Linked DNA regions of Prosthecobacter sp.. Each later gene encodes a partner of the first gene's protein in a complex. Links are inferred from orthologs where the notes say so. Each region holds a gene or a part of one and is shown on either strand. Other genes may lie near its edges.

Region 1 (4,678 bases):
CTGAGCTCGGTTTTGCCGACGTTCGGCGGCTCCACTTCCTCCGGCATCGTCGGCAGGATCGGACTGATGGCTTCTCGAATATCATTGGCCCCTGCATCGAGATCGCGGCCCAGATTGAACTCGACGGTGATCTCGGATTTGCCGTCAACGCTGATGGAGGAGATGTTTTTGATGGCCTCCACCTGCGAGATGCGGTCTTCGAGCCGCTGCGTGATGCGACGCTCGACGACGCTGGCGGAAGCACCTCGATAATAAGTTTCAACCGTCACGATGGGCGGCTCGATGTCGGGATACTCACGGACTTGCAGACGCGTGTAAGCCACGACGCCGAAGGCGATGAGGATGAGGTTCATCACCATCGCCAGCACAGGGCGACGCACCGATGTATCCGAGAGCCACATGTCAGGGAGTCGTCGTGTCGGGTTGTTCGGGGTTGAAGGCCTCCACAGGACCGCCGTAGTCACCGGCGGCCTTCACAGCGGCCCCGTCCTGCAAACCGACGATGCCATCGGCAACGATCAACTGCCCTTCACTGAGTCCGCTCGTGATTTCGACAAAGCCCGGCTTGCGGCGGCCGGTTTTGACCTCAACGCGCTTCGCTTTGTCACCCAGGATCGTGAACACGTAAGCCTTGGCACCGATGGGAACCAGCGCGCGTTCAGGAATGGAGAGCGACATCTTCGGCTCTACCACGAGCCGCACCATGACGAGCATGCCGGGCTTGAGCGCGAGATCGGGATTTGCCACCTCCGCACGCGTGGGGATGGAGCGCGTCACGGGGTCGATGCGTGAGTCGAGGTGCGACACTTTGCCCTCGTATTTGCGTTCGCGATCCGAATCCGTGCGCGCGGTGATCAATGTTCCAGGCTTCACGGTGCCGAGATAGGTTTCCGGCACGGAGAAGTCGATCTTCACCACGTCCATCTTGTCGAGCGAGGCAATGACCGTTCCGGGGGTGACCAGCGCGCCGACACTGATGCGCCGCAAACCGAGCCAGCCGTCGAAGGGCGCCGTGATGCGGCGATCCGTGAGCTTCGCCTCGGCCTCGAATATTTTTTGCTTCGCGATGTCGGCGAGCGTTTTGCGCTCCGCCAGCCGTGCCTCGGGTGCCGCGCCGTCTTTGACGAGATTTTTGAGACGCTCGATCTCACGCTCTTCCTCGGCGAGCGTCGCCCTGGCAGATGCGAGCATCGCCTGCTCCTCGGAATCGCTCAGCAGGGCCAGCAGAGTGCCCTTTTTGACGAAGTCCCCGTCGTTGAAGGACAACTGTGTCACCGACTCGGTCACGTTCGAACTGATGTCGATGGACTCAAAGGACCGCACCGTGCCGATGGCATCGAGATCGAGCGCATAGTTCTCCTTGGCAACCTTGGCGGTCAAAACCGGGGCCGCACCCTTGGCGACCGCCGCAGGTTTGGCGGTAGAAGTTTGATCACGCTGCTTCAGAAACATCCAGCCGCCCACAACCACACCTCCGGTGACGAGGATGAACGCAAAGAAACGAAAGAATGCACTTGGCCTGGCTTCGGACATGGGGGATTCAAACAAACGCAGGCCGGAGAAATCGCTAGCAGCAAAGGACATGCAAAGCGGACTTTTTTGCCAGCGCCACGTCTGAAAAATCAGCCCAGTTCTGCCACCGGTCGAGGCGTCAGATCGGCGGTTCCCTTGGGGAACATGCGGTCACGAGCGGTGAGGATCTCCGGCTCGTCTTCGGTGACGAGGACGACGTGCTCGAAGTGTGCGGAAGGCTTGCGGTCAGTCGTCACCACCGTCCATTTGTCGGCGAGGATGCGCGTCTTGTCGGTGCCCATGTTGATCATGGGCTCGATGGCGAGGGTCATGCCGGCCTTGAGGCGCGGACGCGCGCCTTTTTTGCCGTAGTTGGGCACCTGGGGCTCCTCGTGGAGCTTTCTGCCGACACCATGACCGACAAACTCGCGGACGACACTGTAGCCGTATTGGGTGACGTGATGTTCGACGCTGTGGCAGAGGTCACCCAGCATCCAGCCGTCACGAGCGTATTTGACGGCGACGAGAAGCGATTCCTCGGTGGCGGCGAGAAGGTGGAGCGTTTCCTTGGCGACATTGCCCACAGGAACGGTGAGAGCGTTGTCGCCCACCCAGCCGTCGTAATAGACTCCAACGTCGATTTTGACGACGTCGCCGTCCTGGATGACGCGCGGGCCGCCGATGCCATGTACCACTTCTTCGTTGATGGAGACGCAGATGTTGCCAGGGAACTGGCGGTAGCCGAGGAAGGCGCTGGTGGCACCACGTGCCTTCATCTCAGCGGCGGCAAAGCGGTCGATCTCGGCGGTGGTGGCACCGGCGTGGACTTGGGCGGCGGTTTTGATCAGTACATCACGCGCGACCTGGCAGGCCTTGCGAATGCTCTGCTGCTGAGCGCCGTGGCGGATGGGAATGTTCCCGGATTTGACGAAGGCCATGACGCGATCAATGAAACTCACTTCAGAGCCAGTTTATACACCACACCGAAGAGCACGATGATGGCAAGACCGACCCACATCCAGACAATGGTGGTGGAGTCCATCGTGCGGCCACCCTGCTGGACGCGGTCCACGCGGCCACGGATGCGGCCTTTCTTGAGGAAGCCGTCATAATGGCTCTGCAAGAGATGCGTTTCGACCTGACGCATGACATCCAGCACGACGCCAACGAGAATCAGCAGGCTGGTGCCGCCGAAGAACTGGGCGGCGGAGCTCGAAATCTGCATGGAACTGCTGACGATGCCGGGCATCACATAGAGACCGGTGAGGAAGATCGCCCCGGCAAAGGTGAGGCGGCTCATGGTGAAGTCGAGGAAGTCGGCGGTGGGCTTGCCAGGACGGATGCCAGGGACGTAGCCGCCGCTCTTTTTGAGATCTTCGGAAATCTGCGTGGGCTGGAACATGGTGGCGACCCAGAAGTAGCTGAAGAAGAAAATCAGGGCGGCGGAGATGACGTAGTAAGTGGTTCCGGTGCTGATGAAGATGGCCATGCGCTGAATCCAGTTCACGTCCTTGAACAAGGAGGCCAGGATGGTGGAAGGGAACAGCAGGATCGCCTGCGCGAAAATGATCGGCATGACGCCGGAATAATTGATCTTCAGCGGCAGATACTGCGTCTGGCCGCCATAGACCTTGCGGCCGACGACGCGTTTGGCGTAAGTGATGGCAATTCGTCGTGTCGCCTGGGTGAGCGCAATAACACCGGCGATGACGAGAATCATGAAGCCCATGAGCAACACGAGAGTGAAGGCGCTGGCCGGGCTGGCTTTCACGCTGCCGACGAAGGTCTGCCAGACCTGGATGAGGGCCCCAGGCAGGTCGGAGACAATGTTGACGCAGATGAGGATGGAGACGCCGTTGCCAATGCCGCGGTCGGTGATCTGCTCACCGAGCCACATCATGAGCATGGTGCCGGCCGTGATGGTGATGACGGAGGTGAAGACAAAGCCAATGCCGTAATTGGGCACGAGCGGTCGCCCGCCTAGTTTGTCGATGGCATCCTGCAAGCCGGCCATCAGATAGTTTTGCTGCGGATCGGCCAGTGATTGCGCGAGCAGGGTGGCCTGGAAGACGCAGAGCACAATGGTGGCGATGCGGGTGTACTGCGTGATCTTCTGACGACCGCCCTCCTCGCGGGCCAGTTTGCTGAGCGGCGGCCACACGGCGGTGAGGAGCTGCAGCATGATGCTCGCACTGATGTAAGGCATGATGCCGAGGGCGAAGATGGCGCAGTTTTGCAGGCCACCACCGCTGAAGATGTTGAGCAGCGCGGCGACCTGGGCGGCACCGGAGGCACTGTCACCCGCCTTGTTTTCGATCCAGGCATTCAGCACCGTCGGATCGACGCCCGGAAGCGTGATGGAGGTGCCGATACGGACGATGACAATCATCGCCAGCGTGAAGAGGATGCGCGAGCGAAGTTCGGGGACTTTGAAGCTGTTGGCGAAGGCGGAGATCATGGGAGAGGGGCTCTAAGCGAAGATGGGCCTGGTTCCTGACAGCACTTGCTGCGCGGAGACCGGCCCATCAAAACGGTTGGGTCAGAAAAAATCAGGCGGCGATGGAACCGCCGGCTTTCTCAATCTTTTCACGGGCCGCAGCGCTGACTTGCGCGCCTTGGATGGTGAGTTTGCGGGCGAGATCGCCAGTGCCGAGGATCTTGATGGCATCGCAGTTGCGGCTGACGAGCCCGATTTCACGCAGAGCGGCTTCGTTGATGACGGCACCGTCCTGGAAGGCATCGTTGAGTTCGCCAACATTCACGACTTCGAAGACGTCTTTGAACGCCTTGTTGTTGAAACCCTTCTTGGGAAGACGGCGGTGCATGGGCATCTGACCACCTTCAAAGCCGGGGCGGATGCCGCGTCCTGCGCGGGCCATCTGACCTTTGTTGCCTTTGCCACAGGTTTTGCCGTGGCCGGAGCTTTCGCCACAGCCGAGGCGTTTGCGGCGCTTTTTGGCACCGGGGCGGGGTTTAACGTCTTGGAGTTGCATGATGAAAACTAAAAGTTAAAAGCTGAAAGCTAAAATGAATCAGAGGGCTTTGCGCTCTTTGATCTGCTTGCCACGGGCACGGAGGATTTCGTCAGCAGGGCGCAGCGCGCTGAGGGCGGCGAGCGTGGCCTTGACGACGTTGGCGTGATTGCTGGAACCAAGGGACTTGCCGA
Region 2 (5,504 bases), on another replicon or contig:
CCACTGCTGGAAATCGAAGACAGCATTGCAGGCGAAGATTCCGAAGCCCATGAAGCCGCAGGCCGTGTCCGTATGCAGTTCGTGATCCTGCCAGCCGCCAGGCGGATGACTGCGTGCTGCCATCTTCAGCAGGTAGTGGCACAATTCGTGGGCCAGTGTGGCGACCAGCGCACTGGGTTTGTCGAGTTGTGCGTTCGAGTAGCCGATGGTCACACCCTCCTCGGTCTTGATGTAGAGCCCAGCAGGTCCGTTGGAACTCCACTCGCCGTCGAGACTATGCCGCCGTGCCACATTCTGTTCGCTGCCATCGGGAAACTGCCCCAGACGGCAAGGCCAGTCAGACATGCCCATCAGTGTTTTTACCATTTCGAAGGTCTTTTCGGCAAACGCATGATCCCGCGTCGGCTGGATCGACGCAAAGTCACGCGGCAGGGCTAGCCGGGTTCCTCTTATCGCTGAGAGCCCGCCGAAGTTTTCCAGCAACCAGTGCCAAGTGTTAAAATGTCGCCGAACCGCTTCGTCGTCGAAATGCATGGTGGATTGTTGGCTTGCACTGCTTGTTTCGCAAGTCTTCCAACATTAGCGCCGCAGCTCTTATCACCCCTCGACAACTATGCCTTTCTAAAGGGTTTCGAAGACTGCCCGGCTTGTCCGTCAATCGTGTTTTGTTTGCCAAAAGTGGCGTGGAAGCGCTTGTCGGATCGTGCATTCTCGATTTCATCTGCACACTTTCACCGTTCGCCGCAGCCATGCCACTTTCCGATCCATACGCCTTCCAGCTCGCCGGTTTCAGCGAGGGTGATGTCGAGGAAATCCTCGCCGATCTTGACTACCTGCACCGCAACTGCCCGTGGACGCACCGGCGTGATCAAATCGAGCGCATGATCGTCGAATCACCGGTGATCCTGCTCGATTTCCTGCGCAGTGTGAAGCCGGAGGTGGTGAGCAACGCGATGATTCCGCGCCGGGTGAAGGAAGCGGTGCTGCGGCCGAAGGCTGCTGTTTGAGTTGTTGCGCCAGCGCCGACTTCCGCCACATTCGGCCTCCCCCAAGCCCGGCCGTTGTGCGCCGGTCGGCGTAATTCTTTTCTCATGTTCAACTGGATCATCAAAAAAATCATCGGTACCAAGAACCAGCGCACCGTGCGCAAGCTCATGCCCGCCGTGGCCGAGATCAACCGGCACGAGGAGCAACTGCAACAGGAGCCTGAGGACGCGCTGCGCGAGCGCACACAGAAGTGGCAGGCCCAGTTCCGCGCTTTCCACACTCCGCCGTTCCTCGGCGGCGTCAGCCTGCGCATCGCGGACGAAGCCGCTGTGGATGCCTGCCTGGAGCAGGTGGAGCAGTACTTCGCCGCGCTGAAGCAGCATTTCCAGGCCCTGGAAGACGACTACATCGCCCAGGGCCGCTGGCGCACAGCGGCCTTGGATGAAAAGAAGACGCGCATCGACCGCGCACGCGAGGCATGGAACGCGATCCAGCCGGACTTCGCCGCCATCGAGCAGAAGATGCTCAATGACATCCTGCCCGAAGCCTACGCCGTGGTGAAAAACGCCGCCCGCCGCATGTGTGGTAGCGAGATCGTCGTCTGCGACCAGCCGCTGGGCTGGAACATGATTCACTTCGATGTGCAGCTCGTCGGCGGTGTGGCCCTGCATCGCGGCATGATCGCTGAAATGGCGACTGGGGAAGGGAAGACGCTCGTCGGCACGCTGCCGGTGTACTTGAACGCGCTCACCGGCCGCGGTGTGCATGTCATCACGGTGAATGATTACCTCGCACGACGCGACAGCGAGTGGATGGGCAGCTTGTACAAGTTCCTCGGCCTCACGGTCGGTTGCATTCAGAACGACCAGCCCAGCCACATCCGTCGCGAGCAGTATCAGGCCGACATCACTTATGGAACGAACAGCGAGTTCGGATTCGACTACCTGCGCGACAACGGCATGGCCTCCAGCAAGGAGCAGCAGGTGCAGCGCGGTCATTACTTTGCCATCGTGGATGAAGTGGACTCCGTGCTCATCGACGAGGCGCGTACGCCGTTGATCATCAGCGGCCCGGTCATGGCGGCGGAGAGCAATCATCAGTACGAGCGCTACAAGCCGCTCGTGGATCAGCTCGTGCGCCGTCAGAACACGCTGTGCAATCGTCTCATCACCGAGGCCAAGGAAGCCGCCGCCGCCGGGGTGCTGGAGCAGGCTGGTTTGAAACTTTTCCAGGTCCACATGGGCCAGCCGAAGAACCGTGCGCTTGCCCGTTGCATGGAAGAGCCGGAACTCCGTCGTGCGATGGAGAAGGCCGAGCTCTCGCTCTACGCCGACACGCAGAAGGTCGAGTTCTTCAAGCTCAAGGAGGAGCTGTACTACTTCATTGAGGAAAAGAGCCACGACGCCGATCTCACCGAGATGGGGCGCAATTTCCTCAGCCCCGATGAGCCGGACGCCTTCGTGCTGCCGGACATTGCCACCGTGTATTCCGAGATCGACGGCGACACCTCGCTTTCCGAAGAAGCCCGTCAGCGCAAGAAGACCGAGATGCAGGACCGCCTCTCTCATCAAGGTCAGCGCATTCATCAGATCAGCCAGCTTCTGCGCGCCTTCTGCCTGTATGAGAAGGATGTCGAGTACGTCGTCGAGGAGAACAAAGTCATCATCGTCGATGCGCAGACTGGCCGCAAGATGGCCGGTCGCCGCTGGAGCGATGGTTTGCATCAGGCTGTGGAAGCCAAGGAAGGCGTGCAGATCGACGCCGAGACGCAGACGCTCGCCACCATCACGATTCAGAACTACTTCCGCCTCTACATGAAGCTCGGTGGCATGACCGGTACGGCGGAAACGGACGCCGCCGAGTTCCATGACATCTACAATCTCGACGTGCTCACCATCCCGACGAATCGTCCGGTGAAGCGCAAGGATCACAACGACAGCATCTACAAGACCCGCCGCGAAAAGTTCGCCGCCGTGATCGACCTGATCCGCGAATTGAACGCCAAGGGCCAGCCGATCCTCGTCGGCACCGCCAGTGTCGAGGCCTCCGAAATGGTCTCCCGCATGCTCAAGCTGCAAAAGATCACGCACAACGTGCTCAATGCGAAGTACCACCGCCAGGAGGCTGAAATCGTCGCCCGCGCCGGTCATCGCAGTGCTGTGACGATCTCCACCAACATGGCCGGTCGTGGTACCGACATCAAACTGGGCGAAGGCGTCTCTGATCTCGGCGGTTTGTTCGTTCTGGCGACGGAACGCCATGAATCACGTCGTGTGGACCGCCAGTTGCGCGGTCGTAGTGCGCGTCAGGGCGATCCAGGCGAGAGCAAATTCTTCCTCAGCTTTGAAGACGATCTCATGCGCAACTTCGGCGCCGCTGAGCGCATGACGAAGATGATGGAGCGCTTCGGCATGAAGGAAGGCGAGGAGTTGCAGCACCCCTGGCTCAATCGTAGCGTCGAAACCGCGCAGAAGCGCGTCGAGCAGCGCAACTACGTCTGGCGCAAGCGCGTCCTCGAATACGATGACGTGATGAACCAGCAGCGCGAGGTCGTCTATGAATGGCGCAACGACGTGCTCAACAGCAACGACACCCGCATCCTCATCAATGAGGCCGTGGAGAAGGGCATCACCGAGCGTCTCAGCGTCTTCGTGCCGAAGGATGCCAAGGACGACAGCGAGGCCGATTACGACAACCTGCTCCAGTGGGTGAACACCACGTTCCCGATCGGCCTGCGCGAGTTCGACGACGCCTTCAAGGCGCTCGACTTCGACGCCAAGTCCGCGTGGTTGAAGGAGAAGATCCTCAATGCCTACGGCGTGAAGGTCGGCAACGCCAACCCGACGGCCTTGCAGGAGATCGAGAAGATGATCCTCCTCAATGCCATCGACCGCCTGTGGCAGGAGCATCTGTATGCGCTCGATGCCTTGAAGGAAGGCGTCAGCCTGCGCACCTACGGCCAGAAAGACCCGCTCATCGAGTTCAAGCAGGAGGCCTTCACGATTTTCGCGGAGCTGATGAACAACATCAACGGCGAAGTCCTCGGCAACCTCTTCCGCAGCACCCAGCAGCTTGCCGCGTTTGAGCAGTTCCTCGCCCAGATGGCCGCCCAGCAGAGCGGCGAGTCCGCAGCGCCGCAGCGCCGCCAGGAAGACGAGGAGGGAGGGGAAGAAGCTCCGCCCAATCCCGGCCGCGACGGTCCCCGCCTCATCATTCCCAGCGCCGGCTCGAACAAGCCCAAGCCCGACCACAGCAAGGTCGGCCGCAACGACCCCTGCCCCTGCGGCAGCGGCAAGAAGTTCAAGCAGTGCTGCGGGCGGATTGCGTGATGGGTCTGCCATGAAGTGGACCGGACACTCCGTGTGCGGTCATCTCCAGGCGTGGGTGAAAACCACATCCGCCAGCAGCGGTCCCGGCCGAATGGGCGGCTCTCCCATTTCTCGCGGGGGCGATACCGGACGGCGGAGCGGACACCCCGCGCCGCGCGGGGTATTCCATGGACGGCGCGGGGTCGATACCATTCGGCGCGGCAGCCATACCCTTTCGTCCGGGGAAGACCCCTTTCCTCTGACCACTGCCGTCGTCACTCCGAGGTCTGCATGTCAACGGCGATACCATGGCACCGCCGATGGTCGGAGTGCAGTGGGTGGATGGGCCAGGGTCTCATCTATTTTTTGCAGGAAGCCGCGCACATAGGCGGCGGAGAGAACCTGGCGTGTCCGCCATTGGGGCAGGGGCACATGCAACCCCTGGCCTTGGGCTGCCTGCTCCAGCATGCCTCTGGTATAAGGGAGCTCTCTGACTTTGGTGCTAATATCTTCCTCCGCCACCTGCATGGACCCAGCCTTGGCTTGGTACTCGCAATCAATGATGTAATATGCATAAGCGCATTTCCCGCCGACAATGCGCCCTTTAAGACCCCCAAGGACCGCCATTGGCGGGTCTGTCGTTGTTGAGAGGGCGATGGCATCCCAATCTGCGACCACCTGCAGCGCACCATCCTTTTCACGAAACACCTGGGTGTTCGCATACGATTGGGCTGGGTTCTTGGTCTGCGTCGTGGCGGCACATGAGCATAACAGGAGTGCGAGGAAGGCGTGGACGTATTTCATAGGGTATGAGGGTTGGCGCAATCTCGATCAGGCAGACAAGGAGCTTTCAGAGCACATATGAATGATTTTAGTGAGTGAGGGGCTTTGATGTCAAAACATTACTCGATCTAATGCCTAAATGTTCTGATCCCCGATCCCTGATCCCGGTTCCCACTCGCTTCGTCATTCCGCGCAAATCCATTCCACCTCTTGCCATCCCAACACACTTCCGCTTTCATCAGCGCAGCAACACTCCAGCACTCCATCTCTCCTGTTGCCACCCTCTCCGATGACCGCTCTCACCACTCCCACCGCCTTCATCGACCACTGGTCCAAGGCGGAGTCCAATGAGCGGGCGAACTCGCAATCCTTCCTCATCGGCCTCACGCAGCTCCTCGGCGTCCCGCCGCCCTCGCACAATCACGC

The links.
Region 2: the proteins of secY (region 1) and secA are in contact, whole or in part, in a crystal structure (PDB 3DIN), measured with the Thermotoga maritima proteins. The link is inferred for Prosthecobacter sp. from one-to-one orthologs. Residues at the interface, in WP_004081795.1 of Thermotoga maritima: Glu108, Gly109, Glu110, Glu111, Ala236, Glu237, Arg238, Arg239, Ile240, Thr241, Ile242, Gln243, Tyr244, Ala245, Arg246, Arg247, Val248, Thr249, Gly250, Arg251, Arg252, Val253, Tyr254, Gly256, Ala257, Ser258, Thr259, Tyr260, Leu261, Pro262; in WP_004082002.1 of Thermotoga maritima: Glu261, Ala262, Arg263, Lys300, Ala301, Arg302, Thr303, Ile304, Ile305, Leu323, Tyr324, Asp325, Pro326, Val329, Ser330, Tyr333, Ile336, Lys340, Phe345, Val349, Glu363, Phe364, Tyr374, Ser375, Gly376, Gly377, Glu393, Ile395, Thr482, Ser483.

What each region holds. Positions count from the first base shown.
Region 1 is NZ_JAXMIH010000024.1:5,103-9,780, forward strand. The notes cover bases 1,720-4,678. They hold secY (preprotein translocase subunit SecY), read right to left. Parts: upstream 3,971-4,678; coding sequence 2,468-3,970; downstream 1,720-2,467. Other genes in these bases: map (type I methionyl aminopeptidase), read right to left, coding at 1,720-2,450; rplO (50S ribosomal protein L15), read right to left, coding at 4,062-4,505; rpsE (30S ribosomal protein S5), read right to left, coding at 4,545-4,678. In the rest of the region: U1A53_RS23545 (efflux RND transporter periplasmic adaptor subunit), read right to left, coding at 403-1,584; more of map, read right to left, coding at 1,623-1,719. UniProt on the Escherichia coli protein: The central subunit of the protein translocation channel SecYEG. Consists of two halves formed by TMs 1-5 and 6-10.
Region 2 is NZ_JAXMIH010000027.1:14,042-19,545, forward strand. Bases 732-4,516 are described here. They hold secA (preprotein translocase subunit SecA), read left to right. Parts: upstream 732-1,091; coding sequence 1,092-4,316; downstream 4,317-4,516. Other genes in these bases: U1A53_RS25135 (hypothetical protein), read left to right, coding at 750-1,007. Also shown: U1A53_RS25130 (hypothetical protein), read right to left, coding at 1-534; U1A53_RS25145 (hypothetical protein), read right to left, coding at 4,590-5,099. UniProt on the Escherichia coli protein: Required for protein export, interacts with the SecYEG preprotein conducting channel.